Regions from separate parts of the Ancylobacter pratisalsi genome, predicted to be linked through region 3. Evidence: predicted binding sites of a transcription regulator. Region 3 holds the regulator's gene; each other region holds the start of a gene.
What was found. Region 3 encodes LexA, which represses DNA repair genes until DNA is damaged. Its sites were predicted from a motif close to TGTTCNNNNTGTGTTCNG; they were not measured.
Positions count from the first base shown of each region.

Region 1: a site for LexA is predicted at 8,019-8,036, ahead of parE (DNA topoisomerase IV subunit B). Genes of this name have one in related genera too.
Region 2: a site for LexA is predicted at 1,063-1,080, ahead of ruvC (crossover junction endodeoxyribonuclease RuvC). Genes of this name have one in related genera too.

Region 1 is NZ_CP048630.1:223,310-233,127, reverse strand. Features, by position in the region: gene G3A50_RS01185 (SufS family cysteine desulfurase) at 1-611, shown strand, start outside; gene G3A50_RS01180 (SUF system Fe-S cluster assembly protein) at 608-997, shown strand; gene G3A50_RS01175 (VOC family protein) at 1,003-1,434, shown strand; gene sufA (Fe-S cluster assembly scaffold SufA) at 1,572-1,958, shown strand; gene G3A50_RS01165 (TfoX/Sxy family protein) at 1,986-2,378, shown strand; gene G3A50_RS01160 (DEAD/DEAH box helicase) at 2,676-4,235, opposite strand; gene G3A50_RS01155 (GreA/GreB family elongation factor) at 4,448-4,933, shown strand; gene G3A50_RS01150 (LysE family translocator) at 5,216-5,842, shown strand; gene parE (DNA topoisomerase IV subunit B) at 5,904-7,943, opposite strand; gene G3A50_RS01140 (hypothetical protein) at 8,057-8,341, opposite strand; gene argC (N-acetyl-gamma-glutamyl-phosphate reductase) at 8,548-9,603, shown strand; gene G3A50_RS22440 (lysozyme inhibitor LprI family protein) at 9,698-9,818, opposite strand, start outside.
Region 2 is NZ_CP048630.1:1,309,531-1,319,348, reverse strand. Features, by position in the region: gene G3A50_RS06385 (DMT family transporter) at 43-981, shown strand; gene ruvC (crossover junction endodeoxyribonuclease RuvC) at 1,094-1,609, shown strand; gene ruvA (Holliday junction branch migration protein RuvA) at 1,606-2,223, shown strand; gene ruvB (Holliday junction branch migration DNA helicase RuvB) at 2,220-3,257, shown strand; gene G3A50_RS06365 (TetR/AcrR family transcriptional regulator) at 3,324-3,956, shown strand; gene G3A50_RS06360 (DUF2852 domain-containing protein) at 4,051-4,497, shown strand; gene ybgC (tol-pal system-associated acyl-CoA thioesterase) at 4,632-5,141, shown strand; gene tolQ (protein TolQ) at 5,581-6,258, shown strand; gene tolR (protein TolR) at 6,262-6,714, shown strand; gene G3A50_RS06340 (cell envelope biogenesis protein TolA) at 6,718-7,701, shown strand; gene tolB (Tol-Pal system beta propeller repeat protein TolB) at 7,838-9,196, shown strand; gene pal (peptidoglycan-associated lipoprotein Pal) at 9,362-9,818, shown strand, end outside.
Region 3 is NZ_CP048630.1:4,228,557-4,238,374, forward strand. Features, by position in the region: gene gltA (citrate synthase) at 1-726, opposite strand, end outside; gene gltX (glutamate--tRNA ligase) at 966-2,402, opposite strand; gene G3A50_RS19720 (ComEC/Rec2 family competence protein) at 2,557-4,965, shown strand; gene lexA (transcriptional repressor LexA) at 5,128-5,820, opposite strand; gene atzF (allophanate hydrolase) at 6,015-7,841, shown strand; gene G3A50_RS19735 (GntR family transcriptional regulator) at 7,884-8,585, opposite strand; gene hpxZ (oxalurate catabolism protein HpxZ) at 8,674-9,066, opposite strand; gene G3A50_RS19745 (molybdopterin molybdotransferase MoeA) at 9,146-9,818, opposite strand, start outside.

The DNA of each region.
Region 1 (9,818 bases), 610 kb from region 3:
CGGCCGTCCACATGCCGGTCGACGTCGTGGACCTCGATGTCGACTTCTATGCCGTCACCGGCCACAAGCTTTATGGCCCGACCGGCATTGGCGTTCTTTACGGCAAGCGCGCGCGGCTCGACGCGCTTCCCCCCTATGAGGGCGGAGGCGAGATGATCCGCACCGTCACCGAGGACGGCGTGACCTATGGCGAGCCGCCGCACCGCTTCGAGGCCGGCACACCGCCCATCGTGCAGGCCATCGGTCTTGGCGAGGCGCTGGTTTACATGGAGAGTCTCGGGCGCGAGCGCATCGCCGCTCATGAGGCCTCTCTCGCCGCCTATGCCACCGAGCGGCTGTCGAAGATCAATTCGATTCAGATCTATGGCAACGCACCCGGCAAGGGCGCCATCTTCGCCTTCGACGTGAAGGGCGCGCATCCGCACGACATTGCGACCATCATCGATCGTTCCGGCGTCGCGGTGCGGGCCGGCACCCATTGCGCGATGCCGCTTCTGGGGCGATATGGTGTGACAGCGACGTGCCGGGCGTCGTTCGCGCTCTATAACACGCATGAGGAAGTCGACATCCTTGCCGACGCCCTCATCAAGGCTCAGGATCTTTTCGCATGAGCGAGACACAGACCGACGCGACCTCTGCCTCGGGCAGCCCGAATGCCGCCGAATTCGATTCGTCGATCCCGCAGGAGGAGCTGGAACGGCTCACCGACGAGATCGTCACGGCGCTGAAGTCCGTCTACGATCCCGAAATCCCGGTCGATATCTACGAGCTCGGCCTGATCTACAAGGTCGACATCGCGGATGACCGGCAGGTGGCCGTCGAGATGACGCTGACCACGCCGAACTGTCCCTCTGCCGCCGAACTTCCCGGCATGGTGGAAGGCGCTGTTGCGAGCGTTGGCGGCGTGGCGGGCGTGACCGTGAACCTGACCTTCGAACCGCCCTGGGACCAGGGACGGATGTCGGAGGAGGCGCGCCTGGCGCTTAACCTCTGGTGAGCGAGATGCCGGCAGGCGCGGGAATTCCGCCGATCTCCGGCGTGCTCGAAACCGGGCTGTATGTTGACGACCTGGCCCGCGCGCGTGATTTCTACGAGCGGGTTCTGGGTCTCGCGCCGATGGTCGCGGATACCCGCTTCTGCGCTTACAATGCCGGGCCGGCCAGCGTGCTGCTGCTTTTCAAGCGGGGCGGCACGGTGGAGCCGGTCGACATGGATGGCGGTGTCATCCCGCCCCATGATGGGCATGGCCCGCTGCACTACGCGCTGGCGATTCCTGAGGGGTCGGAGGCGCAGTGGCAGGCTCACCTGACTGCGCAGGGCGTTGCCATAGAAAGCCGCATTGACTGGGACGGCGGAGGGATCAGTCTTTATTTCCGTGATCCCGACGGGAATCTGGTGGAGCTTGCCACGCCGGGCCTGTGGCTGAACTATTGAGGGCCGTGGCCGGTTTGCCCTGCTTGCTGCGCGCAGCCGTGCCGCATTCGTCCGTCTTGTACGTGGGGGCGTGCTGCCCCATCTTATGGCTACCGATCCGCCGGCCTTGAACCGGCGCTGATGTGGAGAAGGCCCGAATGACCCAGAATCGCCCCCGTCCGCAAGTCATGCGGCTTACCGATGCCGCCGCCGAGCGCGTGCGCAGCATTATCGAGCGTTCCGACAAGCCTGTGATCGGCCTGCGGGTCGGCGTGAAGAATGGCGGCTGTGCCGGCATGGAATACACGATGGAATTCGCCGAGGAAGCCGGCCGCTTCGACGAGGTCGTCGAGGACAAGGGCGTGAGGGTGCTCATCGACCCCAAGGCGGTGTTGTACCTGCTCGGCACCGAGATGGACTTCCGCGCCGACAAGCTGTCCGCCCAGTTCGTGTTCAATAACCCGAACCAGACGTCTGCCTGCGGCTGCGGCGAATCGGTGGCCATCACGCCGGCGCAGTCCGAAACGGCGAGCGTGGGCGCCTGATCTCCTGATTTCCTGGGAGCCGCATTCATGGACGAGGCGGCGATAGCGGATATTTTCGCGGCCTTCGGTCCGGTGCGCTGTCGGCGGATGTTTGGCGGTCTTGGGCTCTATGCCGATGGGCTGATGTTCGGCCTCGTCGTCCGGGACCACATTTATCTGAAGACGGATGGTGATTTCGCGCGTGCGCTGGAAATGCGCGGGGCCGAGCCGTTTGTTTATGAAGCCCGGGGGCGGAAAGTGACCCTGTCTTACTGGATGCTTCCCGAGGCGGCGCTGGACGACACCGAGGATGCGGCGGAACTGGCGCGCACGGCTCTTGGCATTGCGCGCCGTGCCGCTGGCGACACTCCGCCCGGCACCCGGAAGCCCCGCGCGAAGCAATCGCGGCGTGAGCGCATCCCAGGACAAGACATCACCTAGCCGTTCAACGCGCCTGCTCGAACGTCCTGGGAGGGCCCTTGGCCAACGTCGCCTGCCCCCCATCCGCCTGCATGCAGATGGTGAATGGCAGCCAATGTCGAGCGTCTTGTTGAGGTGCCCTGAACTCGACCCGTCAGAGTTTTCCGTCTGGGCCTCGGCATCGGATGCGGGCGGCGCGCGCGGCGATCCATTCGCCATCTGCGCGCCCGCATCAAGGGTGGGACACAGGGCGCCTTGTGAGGCGCACGCTGTGAACTGGCGGGCTGGGTCAGCCCGCCGAAACTCCCGTCACCAGGTTCAGCCGGCCTTGATGCGCACCGGGCGCAGCAGGAAGGCCGGCAGATGCGAGGTATCCGCCGGCTCGTCGGCCGGGGAGGGGCGCTCGCTGCGCCGATGCGTCAGCGGAGTGACCGGCGCGCGGGCCGCGCTGGTTGGTGCCGCCTTCGCGGCGGCGGGCTTGGACACCACCGACACAGCCGAATCCGGCTTGGTTGCGGCGGCGACATCCTTGGTGCGGGTGGAACGACGGCGCGCCGGCTTGGCCGCCGGTGCGATTTCCGCGGCGACCTCTTCGACGGCTTCCTCGACCTTGGGAGCTGCCGGCCGTTCGGCGCTGTCGCGGCGTCGGGCAGGACGTGCCCCGCGACGCTCGCTTTCTCCGTCACGCTCGCGGCCACGGCTGCGCTCGCTGGGGCGCGGAGTGCGAGGCTCGGAGGGACGCAGCGCGTCCAGGCTCTCGCCTTCCTTCCAGTCGATCGCACGGCCGATCAGCTTCTCGATCGCCGCAAGCGACTTCACGTCGGACGCGGTGGCGATGGTGAAGGCGGCCCCCGCGCGGCCGGCACGACCGGTGCGGCCGATGCGGTGCACGTAGTCCTCGGCGTGGTGCGGGGTGTCGTAGTTGAACACGTGGCTGACCGCCGGAATGTCGAGGCCGCGCGCTGCGACGTCGGAGGCTACGAGCAGCGTGGCGTCACCATTGCGGAACTGGTCGAGCGCCTGCATACGCGAGCGCTGGTCCATGTCGCCGTGCAAGGCGACCGCCTTGAAGCCGTGGCGCTGAAGCGACTTGTGCACCACCGCGACATCACGCTTGCGATTGCAGAAGATGATGCCGTTCTGAAGGTTCTCGGCGCCCTGGATCAGTTCGCGCAGCTTCTCGCGCTTCTCGTAATCTTCCTTGCCCGAGGCGACCAGCAACTGGGTGATGGTCGAGGCGGTGGAAGACGGCCGCGAAGCCTCGATCTGCACCGGGTTGGACAGGAACTGCGCGACGAGACGCTGGATTTCCGGCGGCATGGTGGCCGAGAAGAACAGCGTCTGGCGGGTGAAGGGCACCAGCTTGGCGACCCGCTCAATATCCGGGATGAAGCCCATGTCGAGCATGCGGTCCGCTTCGTCGATGACGAGGATCTCGATGCCCGACAGCAGCAGCCGCCCACGCTCGACATGGTCGAGCAGGCGGCCGGGGGTCGCGATCAGCACGTCGACGCCGCGCAGCAGCTTGGCATCCTGATCGCCAAAGGAGACGCCGCCGATCAGCAGCGCGACGTTCAGCTTGTGGTTCTTGCCGTAGCGGGTGAAATTTTCCTCGACCTGCGCGGCAAGCTCGCGCGTCGGCTCAAGGATCAGCGTCCGCGGCATCCGCGCCCGGGCACGGCCCTGTTCAAGCAGGGTCAGCATGGGCAGCGTGAAGGCGGCTGTCTTTCCGGTGCCGGTCTGGGCGAGGCCCAGCACATCGCGGCGCGCCAGAATATGCGGTATCGCCTGCGCCTGGATCGGCGTGGGCTCGGTATAGCCGGTATCGGCAACGGCCGAGAGCACCTTGTCGCTCAGGCCCAGTTCGTTAAAAGGCATCTAGGATCAATTCTGCGGCAGCGCACCGCTCACCAGATCCCTCGAGCCGTAACCGGGGACGGGCTGCAACGTCGTCGCGCGGAACGCATCTGTCGGATAGGTTAGACGACGTGCGGGAACATAGGCGCAATGCTCGGAAAGTCAATGGAAATCGGTACTGTCAAGGGGTTTTCTGCCAGCCGGGCAAGCCGTTCGCCCGCAGGGTGCAGGCCGTGAGCCGCGCCTTCGTGAAGGAGGACGGCGGCGGCGAGGCGCTGCCCGAGCGTCCTGTCAGCACCGAGCGCAATCTCGTCACACGTCGCGGCCTGGCGCTCATCGAGCAGGAGGTGGCGCGCCAGCGGGAAGCTGTGGCGGCGGCTACGGCCCGCAGCGAGCGCGACGCGGTGGCAGCCGCTTCCCGCGAATTGCGTTACTGGAGCGCGCGACGCGCCAGCGCGGAGCCTGTCGACCCGCCGGGCGAGGGCGATGTCATCACGTTCGGAATGGCGGTGTTGCTGGAAGACGAGGGCGGTCGTGCGCGCCGCTTTCGCATCGTGGGGGAGGACGAGGCGGACCCCAAGCTCGGGCGTATTGCCTGGATCTCACCGGTCGCCCGCGCCCTGACGGGCAAGTGGATCGGCGACGAGATCTCTCTGCCGGTGGGGACGATGACGATCATCGACGTTGATCCGGCGCCCGAGCCGGTGCCCGATGACTAACGGTGAATGCCCGGCGGCATTGCTTCGGTCCCCTTCTGGGCCCTAGGGGGGCGGCTGATACTCAAGGTTCCGTGCCGGCTCGGTGGCGACTTGCCCTGTGCCATGCAGGGCCGGGGATGGCCGGTTGGCGGCGCGGCGGCCTAAAAAGGCGCTGCGGCCAATCGTTTTGATCTACCGCTCCGACCGGCTGCTGCGACAGGGCCAATCTCGCGCTTGCTGTCGCTGGCCGATGAGGGCAAGAGACGAAGGCAAGTCGCAGCCTCGCTTCGCCGGAACGCCGCCATGATCTCCGCTGAGACGCTTCTCATCTTCGCGCCCGCCGCGCTGGCTCTCAATCTCACGCCGGGTAACGATATGCTGTTCTGCCTCGGGCAAGGCATGAAGTCCGGACCGAGAGCGGGTATCGCGGCGAGCCTTGGCATTACCTGCGGCGGCATCATTCATACGCTCGCCGCGGCGCTGGGACTCGCAGCGTTGCTCGCCTCGCACCCAGGCGCCTTTGAGGTGATCCGCTGGGCGGGGGTGGCCTATCTGGTGTGGCTGGCGATCAAGGCGTTCACCTCGCCGGGCGTGGCGCTTGGCACCGAGGGAGCCCGGCGCGAAACGCCCGGCGCGGCCTTCCGGCAGGCGGTTGTGGTCAACCTCACCAATCCAAAGATCGTCGTCTTCGTGCTGGCGTTTCTGCCGCAATTCGTCGATCCCGCACGCGGCTCACCCTTCGTGCAGTTTCTGTTGCTCGGGGCCATCCTCAATGGTGGGGGGATGGTCATCAATGGGCTGGTTGGCGGATTCGCCGGTGCGTTGAGAAGCCGACTAACATCCCGCATCGATCTTGCCCGCTACGCGCAACGCGTTACTGGCCTTATCTTTCTCGGGCTCGCGGCACGCATTGCGTTTGAACGTCGCTGACCGATCGTTTCACCCGGTAAGCGACCTGCGCGCTGAGGCGCGGTGTTCCCCCGGCGTAAAATCAGATGTCCAGCAACTCGTCATTGGCAAAGGCGGCCCGTTCCGAGATGAAGGCAAAGCGGCTCTCGGGCTTGTTGCCCATCAGCCGTTCGACAATGTCCACGGTGGCCGCACGCTCGGCCTCCTCCACATTGACGCGAAGCAGCATGCGCGACTTCGGGCTCATCGTGGTTTCCTTGAGCTGAGCGGGCATCATTTCGCCAAGGCCCTTGAATCGCCCGATGTCGACCTTGCCGCGCCCGGCGAATTCCTTCGCCAGCAGCTGGTCGCGATGCGCCTCGTCTCGGGCGTAGAGCGTCTTCGCGCCCTGTGTGATGCGGTAGAGTGGCGGCACGGCGAGGAAGAGATGGCCGTTCTCGATCAGCCGCGGCATCTGCCGGAAGAAAAAAGTGACCAGAAGGGAAGCGATGTGGGCGCCGTCGACATCGGCGTCGGTCATGATGATCACGCGCTCGTAGCGCAGGTCTTCATCGCGATAATTCGCACCCGTGCCGCAGCCCAGAGCCTGGATAAGGTCCGAGAGCTGCTGGTTCTGGGCGAGTTTGTCGCGCCCGGCGCTGGCGACGTTCAGGATCTTGCCGCGCAGGGGAAGCACCGCCTGCGTTTGGCGCGAGCGCGCCTGCTTGGCCGAGCCGCCGGCGGAATCGCCCTCGACGATGAAGAGTTCGGAACCCGCCGCTGAATTGTTCGAGCAGTCGGCGAGCTTGCCGGGCAGGCGCAGCTTGCGCACGGCGGTCTTGCGGGAGACTTCCTTTTCCTGTCGGCGTCGCAGCCGTTCCTCGGCGCGCTCCACCACCCAGTCGAGCAGGCGGCTGGCCTGCATGGGGTTGCCAGCCAGCCAGTGATCATAGGCGTCGCGCATCGCGGTCTCGACGATGCGCGAGGCCTCTGCGGTCGCCAGTCTTTCCTTGGTTTGGCCCTGGAATTCGGGTTCGCGCACGAAGACGGAGAGCATGGCGGCGCACCCCGCCATGATGTCGTCGGAGGTGACGATAGAGGCGCGCTTGGCGTTGCCGGTTCGCTCGGCGTGGTCACGCAGACCCTTAAGCAGCACGGAGCGCAGCCCAGACTCGTGGGTGCCTCCTTCCGCCGTCGGAATGGTGTTGCAGTAGGAAGCGACGGAGCCGTCCGCGTCTCCCAGCCACGCCACGGCCCATTCCGCCGAGCCATGTCCGCCGGGGCGCGACGTCTTGCCGGCGAAAATATCGGGGTGCACCAGCGTATGGCCGGCTATATCGGCGGCGAGATAGTCCTTGAGGCCGCCCGGGAAGCGGAAGACCGCCTTCTCGGGGATCTCGGTGCCCGCCACCAGCGAGGCTTCGCAGTTCCAGCGAATCTCGACGCCGCCGAAGAGATAGGCCTTGGAACGCGCCATCTTGAACACGCGCGCCGGCTTGAAATGGGCGCCCTCGCCGAAGATCTGCGCGTCGGGATGGAAGCGGACCCGCGTCCCGCGCCGGTTCAGCACCCGGCCGACTTCCTGGATCGGTCCCTGAGGGAGCCCGCGCGAATAGATCTGGCGATAAAGCGTCTGCCCGCGGGCGACCTCGACCTCCAGCACGTCGGAGAGGGCGTTCACGACCGAGACACCGACGCCGTGGAGGCCGCCCGAGGTTTCATAAACCTTCGAATCGAACTTGCCGCCGGCGTGCAGCGTGGTGAGGATCACCTCCAGCGCCGATTTGCCGGGATATTTCGGGTGTTCCTCGATGGGGATACCGCGACCGTTGTCGGTCACGGTCAGGCAGCCGTCAGCGGTCAGCTCCACTTCGATGAAGCTGGCATGGCCGGCCACCGCCTCGTCCATGGAATTGTCGATCACCTCGGCGAAGAGGTGATGAAGCGCCTTCTCGTCGGTGCCGCCAATATACATGCCCGGCCTGCGCCGAACGGGCTCCAGTCCCTCCAGCACCTCGATATCAGCGGCGGTATAGCCGCTCTCGCCAGGCGTGCCTCCCGCTGACGTGCTGCGCGAGGTCGGCTTTGCGGCCGGGCGCGGCTGAGGAGGCGTAGAGGCAAACAGGTCGTCCGCGTTCGACATCGAGCGTTGGGGCTTTCAGCTGACAGTTGAGGTGCGATTCGATTAGAGCACAGTTTGATGCCGGTCAGCACTAGCAGGAACAGGGCGTGAACGCAGCCCCGCTCGTTGGTGATCTAGCGGGCCAGCCGCCGCCGATTGGCGCGGACCTTGCGGCCATAAAGCGCGACGATCTCCGGCCCGACTTTGTCCAGCCGGCCGTTCGTCGCTGCGGAAACAAGGCGAGCATTCACTTCGCCAAGGGTGATGGTCTTCTCGGTGACCATGCGCACGGCCTCGACGCCGGCGGCGAAATCGCCGCGTGCAAGACGACTCATCCGTTCGGCGATGACGACCTGCGAGTCGAGGCCGAGGCGGGCCATGCTCATGCTGAACGCGAAGAAGTCGAAGGGATCTGTCATGGGAGGTGGTTTCCGGTAAGGAGACGCCGAATGGCGATGAGCAAAGTGCCGGCGATGGCTTTCTGTTCCGTGCGTGTCTGACGCGGCCGCCATGCGCCGCGCGCGTGCGTCCTGTCTTTCGTCCGCCATCTATACGGTGTAATGGCCCGGTTTCACTAACGCGGCGCTTTGCAGAGCGCGTGCGGCCAGCGACGGGGATCGCGACGATGACGGAAGGCAGGGCACGGATCGCCATATTGGGCGCCTCGGGATACACCGGCGCGGAGCTGGTGCGTCTGCTGGCGCGCCATCCGCGCGTCGAGATCGTGGCGCTCACGGCGGACCGCAAGGCCGGCCAGTCGATGGCCGATGTGTTCCCCCAGTTCGCCCCGCTCACCCTGCCCAAGCTGATAACCATCGACGAGGTGGACTGGACCGGGGTCGATCTGGCGTTCTGCGCCCTGCCTCATGGCACGACGCAGCAGGTGATCAAGCGCGTGTTCGAAAGCGCGCCGCACATCAAGATGGTGGACTTGTCCGCTGATTTCCGGCTGCGCGACCCGGGCGTCTATGAGCAATGGTACGGCCACCCGCACCAGGCGCTGGAGCTGCAGCAGGAGGCGGTCTACGGCGTCGTCGAGCTTTATCGCTCGGATATCCGGAAGGCACGGCTTGTGGCCAATCCGGGTTGCTACACCACGACCGCGATCCTGCCTGTCGTGCCGCTCATCGAAGCTGGCGCGATTGAGCCGGATCACATCGTCATCGATGCCAAGAGCGGCGTTACCGGGGCGGGCCGCTCCGCCAAGGAATCGCTGCTCTATGCCGAGGTGACGGATGGCATGCACGCCTATGGCGTGGGCAGCCACCGCCACATGGCCGAGCTCGACCAGGAATATTCCAAGGCGGCAGGGCGCACGGTGGTGCCCAGTTTCACGCCCCATCTCATTCCGATGACTCGTGGCATCTACGCGACCATCTATGTGAAGACGGGCGCGGGCGTTGGCGCCGAGGGCGTGCACCGGGTGCTGGCGGATTTCTACAAGGGCGAGCCCTTCGTTCATGTGCTCCCGCTTGGCCAGGTGCCGCAGACGCGTTTTGTGAAGGGCTCCAATATGGCCTTCATCGGCGTGATCAAGGACCGCGCGCCCGACCGCGTCATCGTCATTTCCACCACCGACAACCTGGTCAAGGGCGCCTCCGGCCAGGCGGTGCAGAACATGAACCTCGTGCTCGGTTTCCCTGAGACCACGGGTCTGGAGCAGATCGCGCTGTTTCCGTGAGCGGGCCGTCCACGCCGCTGCAAGAGGCTCGGAACTGACCGATTGAGCGCCGATCCCGGCGCGCCACGGCGCGTCGGGAAGGCCTGAGGCCGGGTCAGTCGCCGCGGGCGGAATAGCGCGCGGTGAGTGACGAGCCGTTCCATTCCCAAGTGCCCCAGCAGGCCGCTGCCGGAGGCAAAGAGCTGCACCGGCTCTTGTCGACCCAGATATCGAGC
Region 2 (9,818 bases), 1.7 Mb from region 3:
TCATTCCTTTACATGAGCCGTTTTGTCGGCTGGATCTCGATCATGCATAAATCTGTTGGCTCCGCTGCGGACAGCGCGGCGAACCCGTCGCCATTGAGCGACCGTCTTGTCGGCTATGGATGCGCCCTCCTTGCCGTCTGTATCTGGGGTGGGTGGATTGTATCGACCCGACACGCGGTGCATGGGCACCTGCCCCCCGCCACGGTGGGGTGGCTGCGCTTCATCGTGCCAGCAACCGTTCTCGCGCCAGCCTGGATCAAGGTCGGCCTGTGGCCGCGGCGCGGTCTCATACCCTTCGTGATTTGCTTCCTCGGCGCGGGAGGACTCTTTTTCCTGTTGGTCGCCAATGCGATGCGCTTTGTCCCGGCAGCGGATGTCGGCCCGCTTCTGCCGGGCACCATGCCGCTCATCGTGGCGCTGGTGTCTGTGCTGGTGTTCCGCGAATGGCTCGGCACGGCGCGCGCGATCGGGTTCATCTTCATCGCGCTGGGCGTGGTCGCGCTGAATGGGCGCAGCCTGCTCTATCCGGAAGATGGCGCCTGGGTCGGGCATCTGCTGCTGCTTTGCGGGGCGGCGATGTGGGCGGGCTATACGCTGGCCTTCCGCCGGACCGGGATGAAGACGGTGGAGATCGTTGGCCTGGTCGGCCTGTGGTCTACGGTCATTCTGACACCCGCCGGTCTACCGGGCGTGGTGTCCGCCATACAGGAGGGCTATGGCGAGGAGGTGCTGTTTCAGCTGGTGATGCAAGGTGTGCTGTCGGGTGTGGTGGCGCTGGTCGCCTTTGGCGTCGCCATTGAGCGGCTCGGCTCCTCGCGTGCGGCCGCTTTCACCGGGCTGGTGCCGGCGCTTGCCGCGCTCATTGCGGTGCCCGCTCTCGGCGAGCACCCCGACACCGCCGCGATACTCGGCGTTGTCGGAACGGGCATCGGCGTGGTGCTCGCAAGTGGGGCGTTCGGCCAGGGGCGCCGCACGGGCTAGGTGCGCGTTGCGGCCTCCTGACCTTGACGAAACATTTACCACGTCGATCAGCAAGCGGGGCGGCGACGTCAGCGGCCTTTCCGTTCGTCCTTTGTTCGGCTACGCCGTTGGGATGGCTTCGCCTCCGATTCGCATTCTCGGCCTCGATCCCGGCCTTCGCCGTACCGGCTGGGGGGTGATCGAGGCTGTTGGTACAAGGCTCACCTTTGTTGCCTGCGGCACCGTGCTGCCGCCGGAGGAGGGAGGCCTTGCCGAACGTCTCGCCTACCTCCACACCGAACTGACCCGGGTCCTCGTCGCTTTTGAGCCGGACGAAGCGGCGGTGGAGGAGACATTCGTCAACGTCAATCCCGCCTCGACGCTGAAGCTGGGGCAGGCCCGCGGCGTGGTCATGGTTACTCCTGCGCTCGCCGGCGTGCCGGTGTCCGAATATGCGGCGCTGTTGGTCAAGAAGACGGTGGTGGGTGCCGGGCGTGCCGACAAGGCGCAGATCCGCATGATGATGAAGGTCCTGCTACCGCAGGCCGATTTCAAAACCGATGACGCGGCTGACGCACTTGCCGTCGCCGTCACCCACGCCCAGCATAGGGGCATGGCCCAGATGAAAGCCCGGATGGCAGCGCTATGATCGGCAAGCTGAAGGGGGTGGTGGACAGTTATGGTGACGATCACGTCATCCTCGACGTTCACGGCGTGGGCTATCTCGTGCATTGCTCGGGTCGCACCCTTCAGGCCCTTCCTTCGCCCGGCGAAGCCGCCACGCTGTTCATCGAGACCTTCGTTCGCGAGGATATGATCCGCCTTTACGGCTTCATCTCCATGGCGGAGAAGGCCTGGTTCATACTGCTGCAGAACGTGCAGGGAGTGGGCTCGAAGGTGGCGCTCAACGTGCTCTCGACGCTGGCGCCGACCGAACTCGCCAATGCTGTCGCGCTGGGTGACCGGGCAATGGTGTCGCGGGCCAACGGCGTCGGCCCGAAGGTCGCCGCTCGTATTGTGGCCGAGCTGAAGGACAAGGCGCCCGGTTTCGCCGATATCGACCCGTCTGTCGCGCAGCTTGCCGGGCAGGTTATGGAACGCAGCGCCCCGGCGCCGGTGTCCGATGCGGTCTCCGCGCTGGTCAATCTAGGCTATGCGCAGGTGCAGGCCAGCGCGGCCGTGGCTGCCGCCCTGCGTGAAGCCGGCGAGGGCGCGGACGCCGCCAAGCTGATCCGGCTTGGGCTCAAGGAGCTGGCGCGATGAACACCAAGCGCCTGATCACACCCGACAAGCGCGAGGAGGATCTCGCCGAGGCGACGCTCCGCCCACAGACATTGACCGACTTTGTTGGGCAGGAGCAGGCGAGGGCGAACCTCGATATCTTCATCCGGGCGGCGAAGACGCGTGGCGAGGCGCTGGACCATGTGCTCTTCGTCGGCCCTCCGGGGCTGGGCAAGACAACCCTCGCGCAGATCGTCGCGCGCGAACTCGGCGTGGGCTTCCGCGCCACCTCGGGTCCCGTCATCGCCAAGGCCGGTGACCTCGCCGCACTGCTGACCAACCTCGAAGAACGCGACGTGCTGTTTATCGACGAGATCCATCGCCTGAATCCGGCGGTGGAGGAAATCCTCTATCCGGCGATGGAGGACTATGAGCTCGACCTCATCATCGGTGAGGGGCCGGCGGCACGCTCGGTGAAGATCTCGCTCTCGAAATTCACCCTCGTCGGCGCGACCACCCGCTCGGGCCTGCTGACTACGCCGCTGCGCGACCGGTTTGGCATCCCGATCCGGCTGAACTTCTACACAGTGGACGAGCTTGAGCTTGTGGTCTCGCGCGGGGCGCGGGTGTTCGGCATCCCGATTTCGACCGATGGCGCGCGCGAGATCGCCCGCCGCGCGCGCGGCACGCCGCGTATCGCCGGTCGCCTGCTGCGCCGGGTCCGCGACTTCGCCCTCGTGGCCGGCAAGGAGGTGATCGACCGCGCCGCCGCCGACCATGCCCTGAGCCACCTGGAGGTCGATGCGTCGGGTCTCGATCAGATGGACCGGCGTTATCTCACCGTCGTTGCGTTGAACTATGGCGGCGGTCCCGTGGGTGTGGAGACCATCGCGGCCGCGCTCTCCGAGCCGCGTGACGCGATCGAGGAGATCATCGAACCTTATCTGGTGCAGCAGGGCTTCATCCAGCGAACCCCGCGCGGGCGTATGCTGACCGTTCATGCCTTCAAGCATCTGGGCCTTGCCGCGCCAACCCGTGCCAATCCGATGCCATTGTTCGATGAAGGCGATGACTGACATCCGCTGCACGTCGGGCAATCGAGCAATCGACGCGGCCGCTCGCGTGATGTAAGCCCCATTCACATGAGCTGGACGAAGAACGGGGAATCCCGCGGCTATCATCATGGGAACCTTCGGGAAGCCCTGATGAAGGCTGCGCTTGAGCTGATAGCGGAGAAGGGCACGGCCGGTGCCACCTTCGCCGAGGCCGCGCGCCGCGCCGGTGTGAGCCCCGCTGCGCCCTACCGGCATTTTCGCGACCGCGACGAGTTGCTGGCCGCGGTGGCGACGGAGGGGTTCGAGCGCTTCGCCAAGGCGCTGCAGGCGGCCTGGGATGAAGGTCGCCCCACCCCTGCGAAGGCCTACGAGCATCTGGGGCGGGCCTATCTCGAATTCGCCCGAACGCATCCCGCCGACTATGTGGCCATGTTCGAATCCGGGCTGCCGGCCGAGGCGCATCCTGCGCTCTCGCAGGCGGGGCAGGATGCCTTTGCCGTGTTGCGGGCAGCCGCAGACGTGCTGGTGGCCTCGATGCCGGCACCGGGGCGCCCACCGGCGCTCATGGTGGCGCTCCACACCTGGGCACTTGCCCATGGAGTCGCGTCGCTGTTCGGCCGTGCCGATGGTGCGCGGCGCAAGCTCCCCATGCCGCCAGAAGATCTGCTTGAAGCCGCATTTCTGGTCTATCTCAAGGGCCTCGGCGCCCCCACGAACTGAGGCGTTTCAAATTCACGGCGACCGATCCTTGACAACAAACCGCGCGTCTTCTACCTATGTAAATGTGATTAACATTAACCCAGGAACGGATGCCATGGAGCTCGCTCAAAAGCTCGACTACTACGGCAAGCCCGCCTGGATCGCGCTCACGGTCCTCGGCTTTATGGCTTGGTGGCCCCTGGGTCTGGCGATCCTGGCTTTCACCATAGGGAGTGGACGGATGTTTTTTGGCGGCAAGCGCGGCTTCGGCCGCTGGCAGGAAGAGGGCGCAGAGGCTATGCGCCATGCGTTCGGAGGCCGTTGCGGCCGGCGGAGCGGCTTTTCCCCGAGCGGCAATCGTGCCTTCGATGAGTACCGGGAGGACACGCTGCGTCGTCTCGAGGACGAGCAGAAGGACTTCAAGGACTTCCTCGAACGTCTGCGGCAGGCCAAGGACAAGGCCGAGTTCGACCAGTTCATGGCCGATCGGCGCAATCGTCCCGACACACCGCCCCCCTCCGATGCCTCTTCGGGTTCATCGTGGAACCAGCCCCAGGGCTGATCCGCACCCCACCCGTTCACTTTCGTCACAGCCCGGCCACGTGCCGGGCTGTTGCGTTTGGCCGAAGGGTGCGCCGCTTTATTCACCACGCGGCTTTATTCACAAGGTGCGCGCCCTCGTTTATGAGGGCGTGCATGAACGAACGCCATGATCCCCTCTCGCCGGACGTCCTGAAGGCCGATCCCTTTCTGCATCTCGCCGGCCGGCTGGTGCCGGGCGGTCATGTGCTGCCGGTACGGGTCTACTACGAGGACACGGATTTCTCCGGCATCGTCTATCATGCCAATTATCTGAAATTCATGGAGCGCTCGCGCTCCGACCATCTACGCCTGGTCGGTGTGGTGCAGGGCGAACTGTTCGGCGAGGCACTGGCCGAGGCCCCTGGCTTCGCATTCGTGGTGCGCTCGATGGAGCTGCAGTTCCTGCGCCCCGCGCGTATCGACGACGTGCTGGAGATCCATACCTCGCCGATCGAGGTCGCCGGGGCATCCATTACCCTGTTGCAGAAGGTGATGCGCGGCGCTGAACTGCTGGTCGAGGGCAAGGTGAAGGTTGCCTTCGTGGCCCAGGGCAGGGCGCGCCGGATCCCTGATGCTCTTCGCCTGGCAATGAAGGCGGCGTTGGAGGAAGCCGGCGAGGTTTGATGGCCCGGTCGGTATCGTCTCGACTGTCGCCCATATGACGCAGTGCTGTTGCGATGCGGCAACGCTAACCGGTCATTAACCTTAATAGGGTGATGTATCCTTCGGCTGCGCCTGCCTCGGATGATGGTCGCCCAAGTTTCGACAGACTCGATCGTTTGATGGCGGACGGGTTTTCCCGGCAGCCATGCTCCTTGCACGCCGCTGTCCGGCAGCCGGTGTGAAACGGTATTCCGACCCCTTGTGATCTGGCAGGATAGGCTTGATGACGCTGAAGAAGATTTTGTTCGCGGTGGCGCTTTTCTTGGCGGCATCGGCGTCGTTCGCTTATGCCCAGTCGACCACGCCCCCGGTCGATGCCGCGCCGACGGCGCAGGTGCAGGTGCAGGGGCAGGCTGTCGCGGCCCCGCCCGGCGCCGCGGCGGCGTCCAGTGGCGTAGGTATGCAGAGTGCGGACCTCTCCCTCATCGGGCTGTTCCTCCAGGCGCACATTCTCGTGAAGTTCGTGATGGCGGGGCTCATCCTGGCTTCGGTGTGGGTGTGGGCCATCATCATTGACAAGACGATTCTGTATGGCCGCATGAAGCGGCAGATGGACAGGTTCGAATCCACGTTCTGGTCCGGCCAGAGCCTTGAGGAACTCTATCGCTCGCTGTCATCCCGGCCGAACCATGCCATGGCCGCGATCTTCGTCGCGGCGATGCGCGAATGGAAGCGCTCCTATGAAGGGGGCGCGCGCTCGTTTGCCGGGCTGACGCAGCGTCTCGACAAGGTGATGGACGTGACCATCGCCCGCGAGGTCGAGCGTCTGGAAAACCGTCTTCTCGTTCTGGCGACGGTTGGTTCGGCAGGCCCCTTCATCGGCCTTTTCGGAACGGTGTGGGGCATCATGACCAGCTTCCAGTCGATCGCCGCATCCAAGAACACCAGCCTTGCGGTTGTGGCGCCGGGTATTGCCGAAGCCCTGTTTGCGACCGCTATCGGCCTTATCGCCGCCATTCCAGCGACCATTTTCTATAACAAGTTCATTTCCCAGGTGAATCGACAGGCGCTTCGGCTGGAGGGCTTCGCGGACGAATTTTCGGCCATCCTGTCGCGGCAGATCGACGAACGGGGCTGACGAATGGGTATGTCCGCAAGCGGCGGAGGTGGCTGGAAGTCGCGGCGTTCGCGCCGGCGACGCGGCGGCGCCGTCATGTCCGAGATCAACGTCACGCCGATGGTCGACGTGATGCTGGTGCTGCTGATCATCTTCATGGTGGCGGCGCCGATGCTGACCGTAGGCGTGCCGCTCGACCTGCCGCAGACGCAGGCGCAGGCCGTTCCTCAGGACAGCGAACCCCTGGTGGTCAACATCACCAAGGAAGGCAAGGTCTTCCTGCAGGACACGGAGATCCCGATCGACGAACTCGTCCCCAAGCTTCAAGCCATCGGCAAGGCGGGCTATGAGGAGCGCATCTTCGTGCGCGCCGACAAGAGCCTCGACTACGGCACCGTCATGCGCGTGATGGGCCGGTTGTCCGGTGCGGGCTTCAAGCGCGTCGCGCTGGTTTCTGAAGTCGAGCAGGGCAACTGATCCATGCGCGCGGGCTTCATCTCATCGGCGGTTCTTCACGCGGGCATCATCGGCTTCATGGCGGTGTCGTTCTCTTCGGCCAATCCGTTCGAGGTACCGCCGGTCGAGTCGATGCCGATCGACATCATTTCCGACGCCGAGATGTCGCAGATGATGGCGGGCAAGAAGGATGCGCCGAAGGCCGAGGCGCCCAAGCCGGTGGTCGAGAAGGTCGAGGACAAGCCCAAGCCTGCCGAGAATCTTGAAGCCAAGGTCGAGGACAAGCCGGAAATCAAGGCTGCCAAGGAAGCCGCCGCGCCGCCGCCCCCGCCGCCCGAGGAAGCCAAACCGGCTGAGCCGAAGCCGCCTGCCGCACAGGCCGAGGCCAAGCCCGAGCCGGCGCCGCCCAAGGATGCCGAGGCGCTTGCGGCCAAGCCGCCGGAGCCCAAGAAAGACGATCAGCCCAAGCCCGAGGAGACCGCGCAGGCCAAGCCCGCGCCCGCGCCTCCGAGAAAGCCCAAGAACATACCGCCCAAGGTCGTGCAGGCGCCGCCGAGCGATCAGAAGGAATTCAACCCCAACGATATCGCCGCCCTGCTCAACAAGCAGGAAGCCCGGCGCATGGCGTCGATCGGCGACACCATCAACAACACCAGTTCACTCGGTGCGTCCACAGGCTATGCCCCTACGCTCTCACAGACCGAACTCGACGCGCTGAGAGCGTATCTCGCGCGCTTCTGGCACATGCCGACGGGTGCGGCCAATGTCAGCCGGGTCAAGGTGATCGTCGTGGTGCAGCTGAGCCCGAACCGTACGCTGATCGCTCGTCCTGAAGTGGTGGGAATCGAGGACGCCTCGAACCCCTATGCGCCGCAGATGAGGGAAAGCGTCGAGCGCGCCATTTATGCTGCCGCACAGCAGCCCAACCCGTTTCCGATGCTTTCCGCCGACAAATACGACGTCTGGCGTGAAATGCAGCTGACCTTCGATCCGTCATGGATTCAGTGATGCATGTGGCGCCGGTCGGCCTGGCATCCGCGCTGTTGCCAGAATGTGCTGTTTCCTGGGCAGCACAGAAAGTGATTCGACAGCAGACGTTTGGGACGGGCATTCGCCGTCAGCGGTTAACATTGAGATCGATATTATGAGTCACATTGTCCGTTCCGGCCGTTCGGGTCACCTCATTGGCCGGCGCGGTCTCCTGGCCGGTGCCGGTGCGCTCACCGGTCTTGGTCTGCTTACACGCCCGGCAGAAGCGGTGCTCAAGCTCGACGTGACCGGCGGATCGGTGCAGCCGCTGCCTATTGCCATCACCGATTTCGTCGGCGGTAGCAGCCCGCAGGACGTGGAAGCGGGCAAGGGGGTGACGCAGATCATTACTGCCGATCTTCGCCGCTCCGGCCTGTTCGCGCCGATCGATCCGGCCGCCTTTGTCGAGAAGATCACCAATCCCGACACCTCGCCGCGCTTCCAGGACTGGCGTGTGATCAACGCGCAGGCACTGGTCACCGGCCGCATGACCCGCCAGCCCGACGGGCGCGTGAAGGCCGAGTTCCGCCTGTGGGACGTCTTTGCCGGCCAGCAGCTCATCGGACAGCAGTACTTCACCCAGCCGGAGAACTGGCGCCGCGTCGCCCATATCATCGCCGACGCGATCTATGAGCGCCTTACCGGCGAAAAGGGCTATTTCGACACGCGCATCGTCTTCGTCGACGAGAGCGGGCCGAAGGAAAAGCGGATCAAACGCCTCGCCATCATGGACCAGGACGGCGCCAATGTGACGTATCTCACACGCGGCGACGACCTTGTCCTGACGCCGCGTTTCTCGCCGACCAGCCAGGAAATCACCTATATGAGCTATGGCGGCGGCGAACCGCGCGTCTACCTGCTCAACATCGAGAACGGCCAGCGGGAAGTGGTCGGCAACTTCCCGAATATGAGCTTCTCGCCACGCTTCGCGCCCGATGGTCAGAGGGTCATCCTGTCCCTTCAGCAGGGAAGTAATTCCAACATCTTTGTCATGGATTTGAGGTCCAAGGCGACGACGCGGCTCACGGACACGGCGGCGATCGATACCGCGCCATGCTATTCACCCGATGGCTCGCAGATCTGCTTCGAGAGCGATCGCGGTGGGACCTCGCAGATTTACGTGATGAATCCCGACGGCTCGAACCCGCACCGCATTTCGTTTGGCGACGGGCGCTATTCGACGCCGGTGTGGTCACCGCGGGGTGACGTCATCGCCTTCACCAAACAGGCCCAGGGTCGTTTCGCCATTGGCATTATGAGTCCGGACGGCACGGGCGAGCGTATTCTGACCGAGGGCTATCACAATGAAGGGCCGACCTTCGCTCCGAACGGGCGCGTGATCATGTTCTTCCGCGATCCTGGCGGGGCGGCGGGACCCCAGCTCTACACGGTCGACATTACCGGCTACAACGAGCAGCGAGTGCCGACTCCAAGCTACGCGTCCGATCCTGCCTGGTCGCCCCTGCGTTCATAGAGCGCGTTTGGGAACGATTAACCATAAGAGATGGTTTAAGCCATGGTCGCGGTTTCGACGCAATTGGGCAAGGTTCCGTAAAGGTTGACGGGCCATCCATTAACGCAATCACGCTAGATCGGGGCGCCCGGTCAGGGAATTTAGGAGTCAGCGGTCATGATCCGTATGTTGCGCCAGTGGGGCGGAGCGCGCGTCGCCTTTATCATCGGCTTTGCGATGCTCGCGGCGGCCTGCGCGAAGAATCCGATGGATGGCGCGGGTCAGGCGCTTGGTTCCGCGCCTCCGGGCAGCCCGCAGGAATTCATCGTCTCGGTCGGTGACCGCGTGTTCTTCGAAAGCGACCAGTCCGACGTGTCGCCGCAGGCGGCGCAGACACTCGACAAGCAGGCGCAGTGGCTGAACCACTATTCGAAGTACACCTTCACCATCGAAGGCCATGCCGACGAACGCGGCACGCGCGAATACAACATCGCACTCGGCGCACGCCGTGCGCAGAGCGTGCGCGATTATCTCGTCTCCCGCGGCGTCGATGCCAACCGTATGCGCACCATCTCCTACGGCAAGGAGCGCCCGGTGGCAGTGTGCAACGATATCTCCTGCTGGTCGCAGAACCGGCGCGTGG
Region 3 (9,818 bases):
GGTCGAGGCGTTCTGTTCGTGATCGGCGTGCAGAATGAAGATGCGGTCGATGGCGCGCGAGAGCACCGGATTGACCTTGTACTCCTCGCAGGGAACCGAGAAGCACATGCGCAGGAAGTTCGAGGCGTAGTCGAGGTCGTTCTGCGGGTACACGAAGGGCTGGCCGACATTGTATTTGTAGGCCATGGCCGCCAGCGTCGGGAGCTTGGCGATCATCCGTACCGAGGCGATCATCCGCTGCTGCGGGTCCGAGATGTCCGTGCTGTCGTGATAGAATGCCGAAAGAGCGCCCACCGAAGCCACCAGCACCGCCATCGGGTGCGCGTCGCGACGGAAGCCGTGGAAGAACCGGCTCATCTGCTCGTGCACCATGGTGTGGCGCGTGACGCGGTAGTCGAAATCGGCCTTCTGCGCGGCAGTCGGCAGCTCGCCGTAAAGCAGGAGATAGCAGGTTTCGAGAAAGTCGCCGTTTTCGGCGAGCTGTTCGATGGGATAGCCGCGATAGAGCAGGACGCCGGCGTCGCCGTCGATATAGGTGATCTGGCTTTCACAGCTCGCGGTCGAGGTGAAGCCGGGATCGTAGGTGAACATGCCGGTCTGGCCATAGAGCTTGCCGATGTCGACGACATCGGGACCGACCGTCCCCTTGAGGATGGGCAGATCCCAGCTCTTATCACCTACGGTCAGAGTCGCGGCATTCGCCGAAGTGCCGTTGATGGCGTCCATGCGGGATCTCCCTGAAAATCTGGAACCGATGACGGTGCGCGTCTTGCGGGTGCCGCGCCGGACCTCTCGGCCTGAAGCGGTGGAAGCGAGGGGGGCGTGCTTCATCGCAACTTGGCAAGGGAAGTCGTAACGGTTTCGGATCGTGCTCGCAAGCGCAGCGTAAATCGCGGGCTGTGGTGCGGCGACACCATCTGTGCCGCCGCTTTGCACCATTCGCACCTGCAGGAGGGGCGCCACGCTCAGGCGTCGGCGATCACGCCTGTCTGGTCGCTGATTCGTGCCAGCGACTCGTCCTTGCCGAGCACTTCCAGCACATCGAAGATTCCGGGCGAGGTGGTTCGTCCGGTCATGGCGGCGCGCAGGGGCTGTGCGATGGCGCCCAGCTTCACGCCGCGCGCCTCGGCCACCTTGCGCACAGCCGCCTCGGTGCCGGCGGCGGTCCACTCGTCGACGGCCGCAAGTCCGGCAGAGGCGTCGGCGAGCAGGCGCCGGGCGTCATCGGTGAGCAGGGCCGCGGCCTTGTCCTCCAGCTGGAACGGGCGCGACTTCCAGATATAGGCGGCGCTGTCGATGAGCTCGACCAGCGTCTTGGCGCGCTCCTTCAGGCCCGGCATGGCCGCCAGCATCTGCGCGCGCCGGGTGGAATCGAGCGCACCGGCGATCTCGGCGCCGTTCGGCAGGTTGGGCAGCAACTGGTCGATCGCGTCCATCAGCTCGGCGTCCGGCGTGGAGCGCATATAGAGGCCGTTGATGCTCTCCAGCTTGGCGAAGTCGAACCGCGCCGCCGAACGGCCGACCTTGTCGAGGTCGAACAGCTGGCTCATTTCCTCGGTGGAGAAGATCTCCTGATCGCCATGGCTCCAGCCAAGGCGGACCAGATAGTTGCGCAGGGCGGCCGGCAGGTAGCCCATGGCGCGATAGGCGTCGACGCCGAGCGCGCCGTGGCGCTTGGAGAGCTTGGCCCCGTCCGGCCCGTGGATGAGCGGGATATGGGCCATGGTCGGCACATCCCATCCCAGCGCGCGGTAGATCTGCGTCTGGCGCGCGGCATTGGTCAGGTGGTCGTCGCCGCGGATGATGTTGGTCACGCCCATGTCGTGGTCGTCGACCACGACCGAGAGCATATAGGTGGGGTTGCCGTCCGAGCGCAGCAGGACCAGATCGTCGAGTTCCTTGTTCTGGAACACGACGCGCCCCTGAACCAGGTCCTCGATCACGGTCTCGCCCTCGTTCGGGGCCCTGAGCCGGATCGCCGGCTTGGCACCGGCCGGTGCCTCGGATGGGTCGCGGTCGCGCCAGCGCCCGTCATAGCGCGGCGCGCGGCCCTCGCGGCGGGCGGTCTCGCGCATCTCCTCAAGCTCGGCGGCGGTCGCGTAGCAAGGGTAGGCATGCCCCGCTGCCAGCATCTGCTCCACAGCCTCGCGATGGCGGGCGGCGCGGGCGAACTGGTAGATGACCTCACCCGACCAGTCGATCCCGAGCCATTTCAGGCCGTCGATAATCGCTTCGATGGCTTCGGGCGTGGAGCGCTGCCGATCGGTGTCCTCGATGCGCAGCAGCATCTTGCCGCCCTTGGCCCGGGCATAGAGCCAGTTGAACAGCGCGGTGCGCGCGCCGCCAATATGCAGGAAGCCGGTGGGCGAGGGGGCGAAGCGGGTGACGATTTTCTCGGACATTTCTCTCGTCTCGCGCGGCGGTGATCGACGACGGGTGTCGGCGATGGACGGGTTGGCATGGCGGGCGCGGACGGTGCGTGTACCATAGGTCCGCGACAGGGGAAAAGCCGCCGCAGCACACGTTTGCGCGCGGTGCGGGCGGCCGGAGCGGGGCGTGGACGCGGCAGGCGAGGGCGACGGGGGCGATCGGCGGGGTGAACGGGCGCGTCAGGGCCGCGCGCGCGCCGTCGCCATTGCGCTCGCTCCGCGATTTCCGACCCTTGCCACAGGCGGGTTCGCGGCGGGATGGAGCGCCCTTTCGCGCGGACTGCGGGCCTGCGCCGTGCGCGAACTGGAAGACCGTCGCGGATTTCTATTCCTGCCGATTGCCTTCGCCGCTGGTGCCGCACTTTATTTCGGCGCCGGTCACGAACCACTGGTCTATGGCGGTCTGGTGCCGACGCTGGTGTTCGGCGCGCTTGCCATCCTCGCCCGCGAGCGGCCTTTCGCCTTCCATTTTTTCGTGCTGCTGGCGGCGATCAGTGCCGGCTTCGCGCTTGCCAGCCTTCAGGTGCAGCGCATCGCGCATCCCGTGCTGGCGAAGCCGCTCCAGGCGGTGGAGGTGGCCGGGTTCGTGGAGGCCGAGGAGCGCCGCCCCCGTGGCAGCCGCATCACCCTGAAAGTAACCGGGCTGGGCCGCAAGCTCGATGCCCCGCCGCAGCGCGTGCGGGTGACACTGGCGTCCTCCGAGCCACCGCCGGTTGGCGCCCATGTCCGGCTGCGAGCCAATCTCGCACCGCCGCCGGGCCCGGCCTATCCGGGCGGGTTCGATTTCGGGCGCGCCATCTGGTTCGATGGCATCGGCGCCACGGGCTACGCGCTGGGAAAGGTGCAGATCGTGCCCGGACCCGAACCGCCGCCGGGCCTCGCCTTCGCCGCGTGGCTGGAGCGCAGCAGGGAGGCCATCGCCGCCCGAATCCTCGCAACGCTGTCGGGCGGGGCGGGGGGCATCGCGGTCGCGCTGGTGACGGGCCTGCGCGACGGCGTGCCGGAGAGCATCGAGGAGAGCATGCGCATCTCCGGCCTGTCGCATGTGCTGTCGATCTCGGGGCTGCACATGGCGCTGGTGGCGATGACGGTGTTTTTCCTGGCCCGGGCGTTGCTGGCGCTCTCGCCCGCTCTCGCCTTGCGCTACCCGATCAAGAGCTGGGCGGCGCTGCCCGCGCTGCTTGCCGCGACCTATTATCTGCTGCTGTCCGGAGCCGAGGTGCCGACCCAGCGTTCCTATGTGATGACCCTGCTGGTGCTGCTCGGGGTTATCGTCGGCCGGCCCGCTCTTACCCTGCGCACCCTGGCGATCGCGGCTCTTTGTGTCATGGCGCTGATGCCATGGGCGATCCTCGATCCGGGCGCGCAGATGTCCTTCGCCGCCACGCTGGCCTTGGTGGCCGCCTATGAGCGGTTCGGGCATTTGCTGGTGCCGTCGTCCGGGGGGCCGCGCGCGCGGCGCTGGTCGCTCTGGCCGGCGCGTTACATAGCAGCGCTGGCGCTCACTTCACTGGTGGCCGGGCTGGCGACCGCGCCCTTCGCCGCCTTTCATTTCCAGCGCCTTGCGCCCCTGAGCCTCCTCGCCAATCTGGCCGCGATGCCGGTGGTCTCGACCATCGTGATGCCGGCGGGGCTGGCGGGGTCTCTTCTGATGCCGTTTGGCTGGGATGGCCCGGCCTGGCGGGTGATGGGCTGGGGCATCGATCGGATGATTGCCATTGCGGCCGCGGTGTCGGCTCTGCCGGGCGCGGATCGCGGCCTAGCAGCCATGCCGATCGCGAGCCTGGTGTTGATGAGCCTCGCCCTGGCGGCTCTTTGCCTGCTGCGCACGCGCCTCGCGCTCGTGGCGCCGCTGTTGGCGGGGTGCGCGGCGTGGATCACGCTCACCGCACCGCGCCCAGACCTCTACGTCGATTCGCGGGCCCGCACGGTGGCGGTTCGCGGACCCGACGGGAACCTTGCGCTGATGGGCACCCGCACGGCACGCCTTGCCGAACGGTTCGAGGTCGGCCAGTGGCTCAGTGCGGAAGGGGCGCGGGGCACGGAGGCATCGGAGCGGCTGACGGCCGTGGCGGCGTGCGATTCCCTCGGCTGCACGCTGCCCGGTCCGAACGCGGCGCGTGTGGCCTATTCGCGGGACCGGGCGTCCCTGTTCGAGGACTGTCGGCGGGCCGATCTGGTCGTGACGCCCTACGAGCCCCCGGAGGATTGCGCGGCGACGGTTCTTTATGTCGACGCGTACCGCCAGCACGGGGGGCTGGCGGCTCAGTATCTGGATACGAAAGAATGGGAATTGATAATGGCGCGACCGGCCGGGGCGCCACGGCCCTGGCAGCCACCTGCACCCGCCGCGGCCGATATCCTTCGCCGGTCCGCATCGGTTCCCGCGACCGATTCTACGATCAACCGTCCATCGATCCCAAGGGCACGGGGCGCGGCGGCGGTTCGGGAGGCGGATCCCGATAACGCTTCCACGCCCGATGTCGACCCTGGGGCCGACGGGCCAGACGATGCCGTGAACGCCTCGGAAAACTGAACCCTGAATACCCGCGTGAACCCAGGGAACCAAACAGACGCCCCGCCACCACTGAAATTACGCCGCGCCTTGCCGGATCACGCCGTCTCCCGTCGTCCCTCCACGGGATGCCGCGCCAGCCGGTCCCTCCAGCATTCGGCGCATCCGCGCGGCGTGGTCATGTCAGTAGCGCCGGAAAAGCCCGACAAGACGCCCCTGGATGCGGACCCGGTCGGGGCCGAAAATGCGTGTTTCATATGCGGGGTTCGCCGCTTCCAGCGCGACGGAGGCGCCCTTACGGCGCAGCCGCTTCAAGGTTGCTTCCTCGTCGTCGATCAGCGCCACGATAATGTCGCCGCTATTGGCGGTGTCGCTCTTGCGGATCAGGGCAAGATCACCGTCAAGAATCCCGGCCTCGATCATCGAATCGCCGCGCACTTCGAGCGCGAAATGCTCGCCACCGGCAATCATTTCCGGGGGCATGGAGATGGTTTGATCGCGGCTCTGGATCGCCGAAATGGGCGTTCCCGCCGCGATGCGGCCCATCACCGGGATCGACACCGAACGCGAGGCACTGTCGTCGACGGGCGCGCGCGACCGGCCGAGGCTGCCCTCAATGACATTTGGCGCGAAATTGCGCGAAGAGCGTGTGGGCTGGGAATCTTCCGGCAGCCGCAGGACCTCCAGCGCCCGCGCCCGGTTGGGCAGGCGGCGGATGAAGCCGCGTTCCTCGAGGGCCGTGATCAACCGGTGGATGCCGGACTTGGATTTGAGATCCAGGGCGTCCTTCATCTCCTCAAACGAGGGAGGCACCCCATCCTGTTTGAGGCGATCATTGATGAAGCGAAGCAGCTCATGCTGTTTGCGAGTGAGCATCGATCCTACTCCGTCCGTGCCGCGCAATGAAAACAAATCACGAACAAACACTATCCGTTCTTTTTGTGTTCCACAATCGGTAATTGGATCGCTAAGCGCCGGCAGTCGAGCCGCAATTCGTTGATCGTGTATGCAATGGCTTCCATTGTGCGCAAGTGTTGTGCATTATCGGGCGGAACAGGAAGGGTGACACATTGATCGGCACGATTTCGGACCTTCTCGCAGCGCATCGCTCGGGCGCTGCGCGTCCGGCGGACACTATTGCGCGCTGCGTCGAGCTCATCGAGCGACACGGTGATCCTGCCATTTTCACGTCGATCAGCCCGCCCAAGGCGATTGCGGCTGCGCTCAAGGCGCTGGAGGGCTTGGACCCGGCGACCCTGCCGCTCTATGGCATTCCCTTCGCCGTGAAGGACAATATCGACGTCGCCGGCCTGCCCACCACCTGCGCCTGCCCGGACTTTGCCTATGACGCGACGCGCGACGCGTCGGTCGTGGTTCGGTTGCGCCGGGCCGGTGCCATCGTCATCGGCAAGACCAATCTCGACCAGTTCGCCACGGGGCTGAACGGCACGCGCTCGCCCTATGGGACGCCGCGCAACGCGGTGCGGCCGGATCTGGTGCCCGGCGGTTCGAGCTCGGGCTCCGCTGTTTCGGTGGCGGCGGGGCTGGTGCCCTTCGCCCTCGGCACCGATACGGCGGGATCGGGCCGCGTGCCGGCTGGGCTGAACAACATTGTCGGGCTGAAGCCCAGTCTGGGGCTGATCTCGACCAATGGCGTCGTGCCGGCCTGCCGCACGCTCGACTGTGTCTCGGTGTTTGCCTTGTCCGTGGAAGATGCGTTTGCGGTGCTGCGCGTCGCCGCGGGTCCCGATGACGCCGATCCGTTCTCACGCCCGCTTCCCGTCGGCCAGCCTGGGGGCTTTCCTGCCAAGCCGCTTCTGGCGGTGCCGCGCCGCGAGGATCTGGTCAGCTTCGGTGATCGGCTGGCCGAGAAGGCCTTTGCCGCCGCCGTCGCCCGTTTCCAGGCTCTTGGCGCCCGGGTCGAGGAAATCGACATGACGTCGTTCTTCGAAACCGCGAAGCTGCTTTACGAGGGGCCGTGGGTCGCCGAGCGTCTGGCTGCGGTCGGCCCCTTCCTGGAATCGCGCCCGGCCTCCTTTCACCCGGTGGTGCGTTCCATCGTCGAGCAAGGGCGCGGCCTGAGCGCCGTCGACGCCTTCCGGGGACAGTACCGCCTGGCGGAGCTGAAGGTGGAAGCGCGGGCGATTCTCGGTCGCTTCGATGCGTTGACGGTGCCGACCATGCCCACCGTCTACACGGTCGAGGAGATGCTGGCGCAGCCGGTGCGCTGCAACAGCAACCTCGGCGTCTACACCAACTTCGTGAACCTGCTGGATATGTGCGGCCTTTCGGTGCCGGCCGAGATCCGGCCGGACGGCGCCCCGGCCGGCGTGACCCTGCTGGCGCCTGCGGGGCGGGACGCGCATCTGGCGGCGCTGGGCGCCCGCTTCCACGCCGATACCGGTCTCACCATGGGCGCGACGGGCGCGCCATTGGTCACCCGCCCGGCGGCGAGCGTGCGCGCGGCGCCGGGATATCTCGAACTCGCCCTGTTCGGCGCGCATCTGTCCGGCCTGCCGCTCAATGGTGATCTGCTTGCCGCGGGCGCCGTGTTCCTGCGCGCGGCGCGCACCAGCGCCGACTATCGGCTTCATCTGCTGCCGGAAGGGCGTGTGCGCCGGCCCGGCCTGCTGCGCGGGCGGCCGGGATCGGGCGCGGCGATCGACTGCGAAGTGTGGGCGCTCCCGGCGGATGCCTTTGGCCGTCTGGTCGCCGGAATTCCTGCCCCGCTCGGGGTGGGAACCGTGCAACTAGACGACGGCACCGAGGTGAAGGGCTTTCTGATGGAGGCGGCCGCCGCGGCAACCGCGCGCGACATCACCGCTTTCGGCGGCTGGCGCGCGTTCCTCGCGGATGAGGAGGCACGGCGCGCAGAAAGCCAGCCCGTCGGCGGCTGAGGTTCTGGAAGAGAGTCCGAAAATCTCGTTAAATTGCTGATATCACACGTTTTGTGCGTATTGCTCATACGCGTCGTGAACGATCGCGATATGGCTGCGCATCGCGGCGTTGGCGCTGTCGCGGTCGCCGCGCAGAATGGCCGTCACGACGCGGTCGTGCTCGGTGTGTGACAGCGCTAGGCGGCCCAGCGCCCGGAACTGCGCCCTGCGGAAGGGAGACAGGCGCCGCCGCGTTCCGAGCGTGATTTCAATCAGATAGCCGTTATGGCTGCCATCATAGATCGAGGTGTGAAACTGCTCGTTCGCCTCGCGATAGGCATTGAAGTCGCCCTGCCGCATCAACGCGCTCATCTCGGCATGCAGCTGCTCCAGCTGGCGCCGTTCGGGCGGCGTCATCTGCAGCGCGGACAACCCCGCGCACAGCCCTTCCAGCTCCGCCATCACATCGAACATGTTCTGCAGGCGCTCGACGCTTGGGCGGGCGACCACCGCGCCGCGATGGGGGCGCGCATCGATCAGGCCGGAGGCCGCCAGTTCGCGCAGGGCCTCGCGTACCGGCGTGCGTGACACACCAAAGCGGGTAGCGAGGGCGGTCTCGTCGAGCGTCGTTCCGGGAAGCAGCAGGCCGCGCGTGATCTCGTCGGCGAGCTGAATGCGCAGGCCCTCGGCGCGGGTTACGCGCGGCCTACCCGCCTGTGCGGCGGGTGTCGATTCGGCGGGAGGCGGGACGGAGACCACGGACATCGGCGATAATGTACCCCGCAACGCGGCGAGTCGCTGCCGAAAAAACACCGCAGCGCCCGATCTTTAGCATGAGAGGAGAACAAGATCCTTAAGCGGGGACCGGCTCGTTGATCACGCTGACATGGGCCGCCACCACCTTCCAGCCCTCGGGCGTGCGCATCCAGGTCTGCATCTGCCGCCCGACCTTTCCGACCATGCCCTCGCGCCGGAACAGCGTCGAGGCGACGCCGAAATCGCGGCCATAAGTGGTGATCTGCGTCCCTTCGAGCGAGCGGTCGAGCCCCACCGGCGAACGGGTGGCGCGAAAGGCGCGAATGGCCTCGATGCCGTAGAGATTTTCGCCCCCGCCATAGCGCGTCGTGGTGGGATGATCGAAGAACAGCGCGTCGAGCGCTTCCACGTCATTGGTCACGAGGGCGCGCTCGTAGCGGTCAAACGCGGCCTGCATCTCGGCGACGATCTCGGGCAGATTGATGTCCATCAGCAGTCTTTCCCGCCGGCCACGAGGCCGCTTGAACTGGTTGAAACACGGCCCAGCACACAGGCTGCGCCAGTCGCGGTCAATCCTCGAGGGCGAGAAACACGCAGGGCTCGCCTTCGGCCGCTGCCGGCGCATTCGGGTGGCGGACAAGCAGGACATCGGCGCGGGCCAGCACGCTCAGCATGGAGCTGTCCTGAACCGGAAGCGGGCGCACGATGGGCACGCCCTCATGGTCGCCGGCGAGGGTGGCGCGGATGAAGTCCATGCGGTGATCATTCGCCTTCACATCCGCGCCGAGCCGGGCAGGCTTCAGAACCGGCTGGGTCGGCACCGTCTCGCCTTGGAGCGCGCGCAGCAGGGGCACGAGGAACACCAGCGCGCACACATGGGCGGACACCGGGTTTCCCGGCAGCCCAAGCACATGGGCGCGCGTGTCATCGGCGCGCGTGTCGCCGCCGGCCGTGTCCCGCTTCGGGGCGAGGCCGAACATCAGCGGCTTGCCCGGCCGCAGCGCGATCTTGTGCACGGCGAGTTCCACGCCCTGCGAGGTGAGCGCCGGGGCCACCAGATCGTGGTCGCCGACCGAGGCACCGCCGGTGGTGACCAGCACGTCAAGACCTCCCGCAAGCGCGTCGTGCACGCCGCGCTGCGTCGCCTCCATGCTGTCGGGCAGCACGCCGAGATCCATCACCTCGGCGCCCGCGCGCCGGGCCAGTGCGCCGAGGGAGTAGATGTTGGACAGGATGACGTTG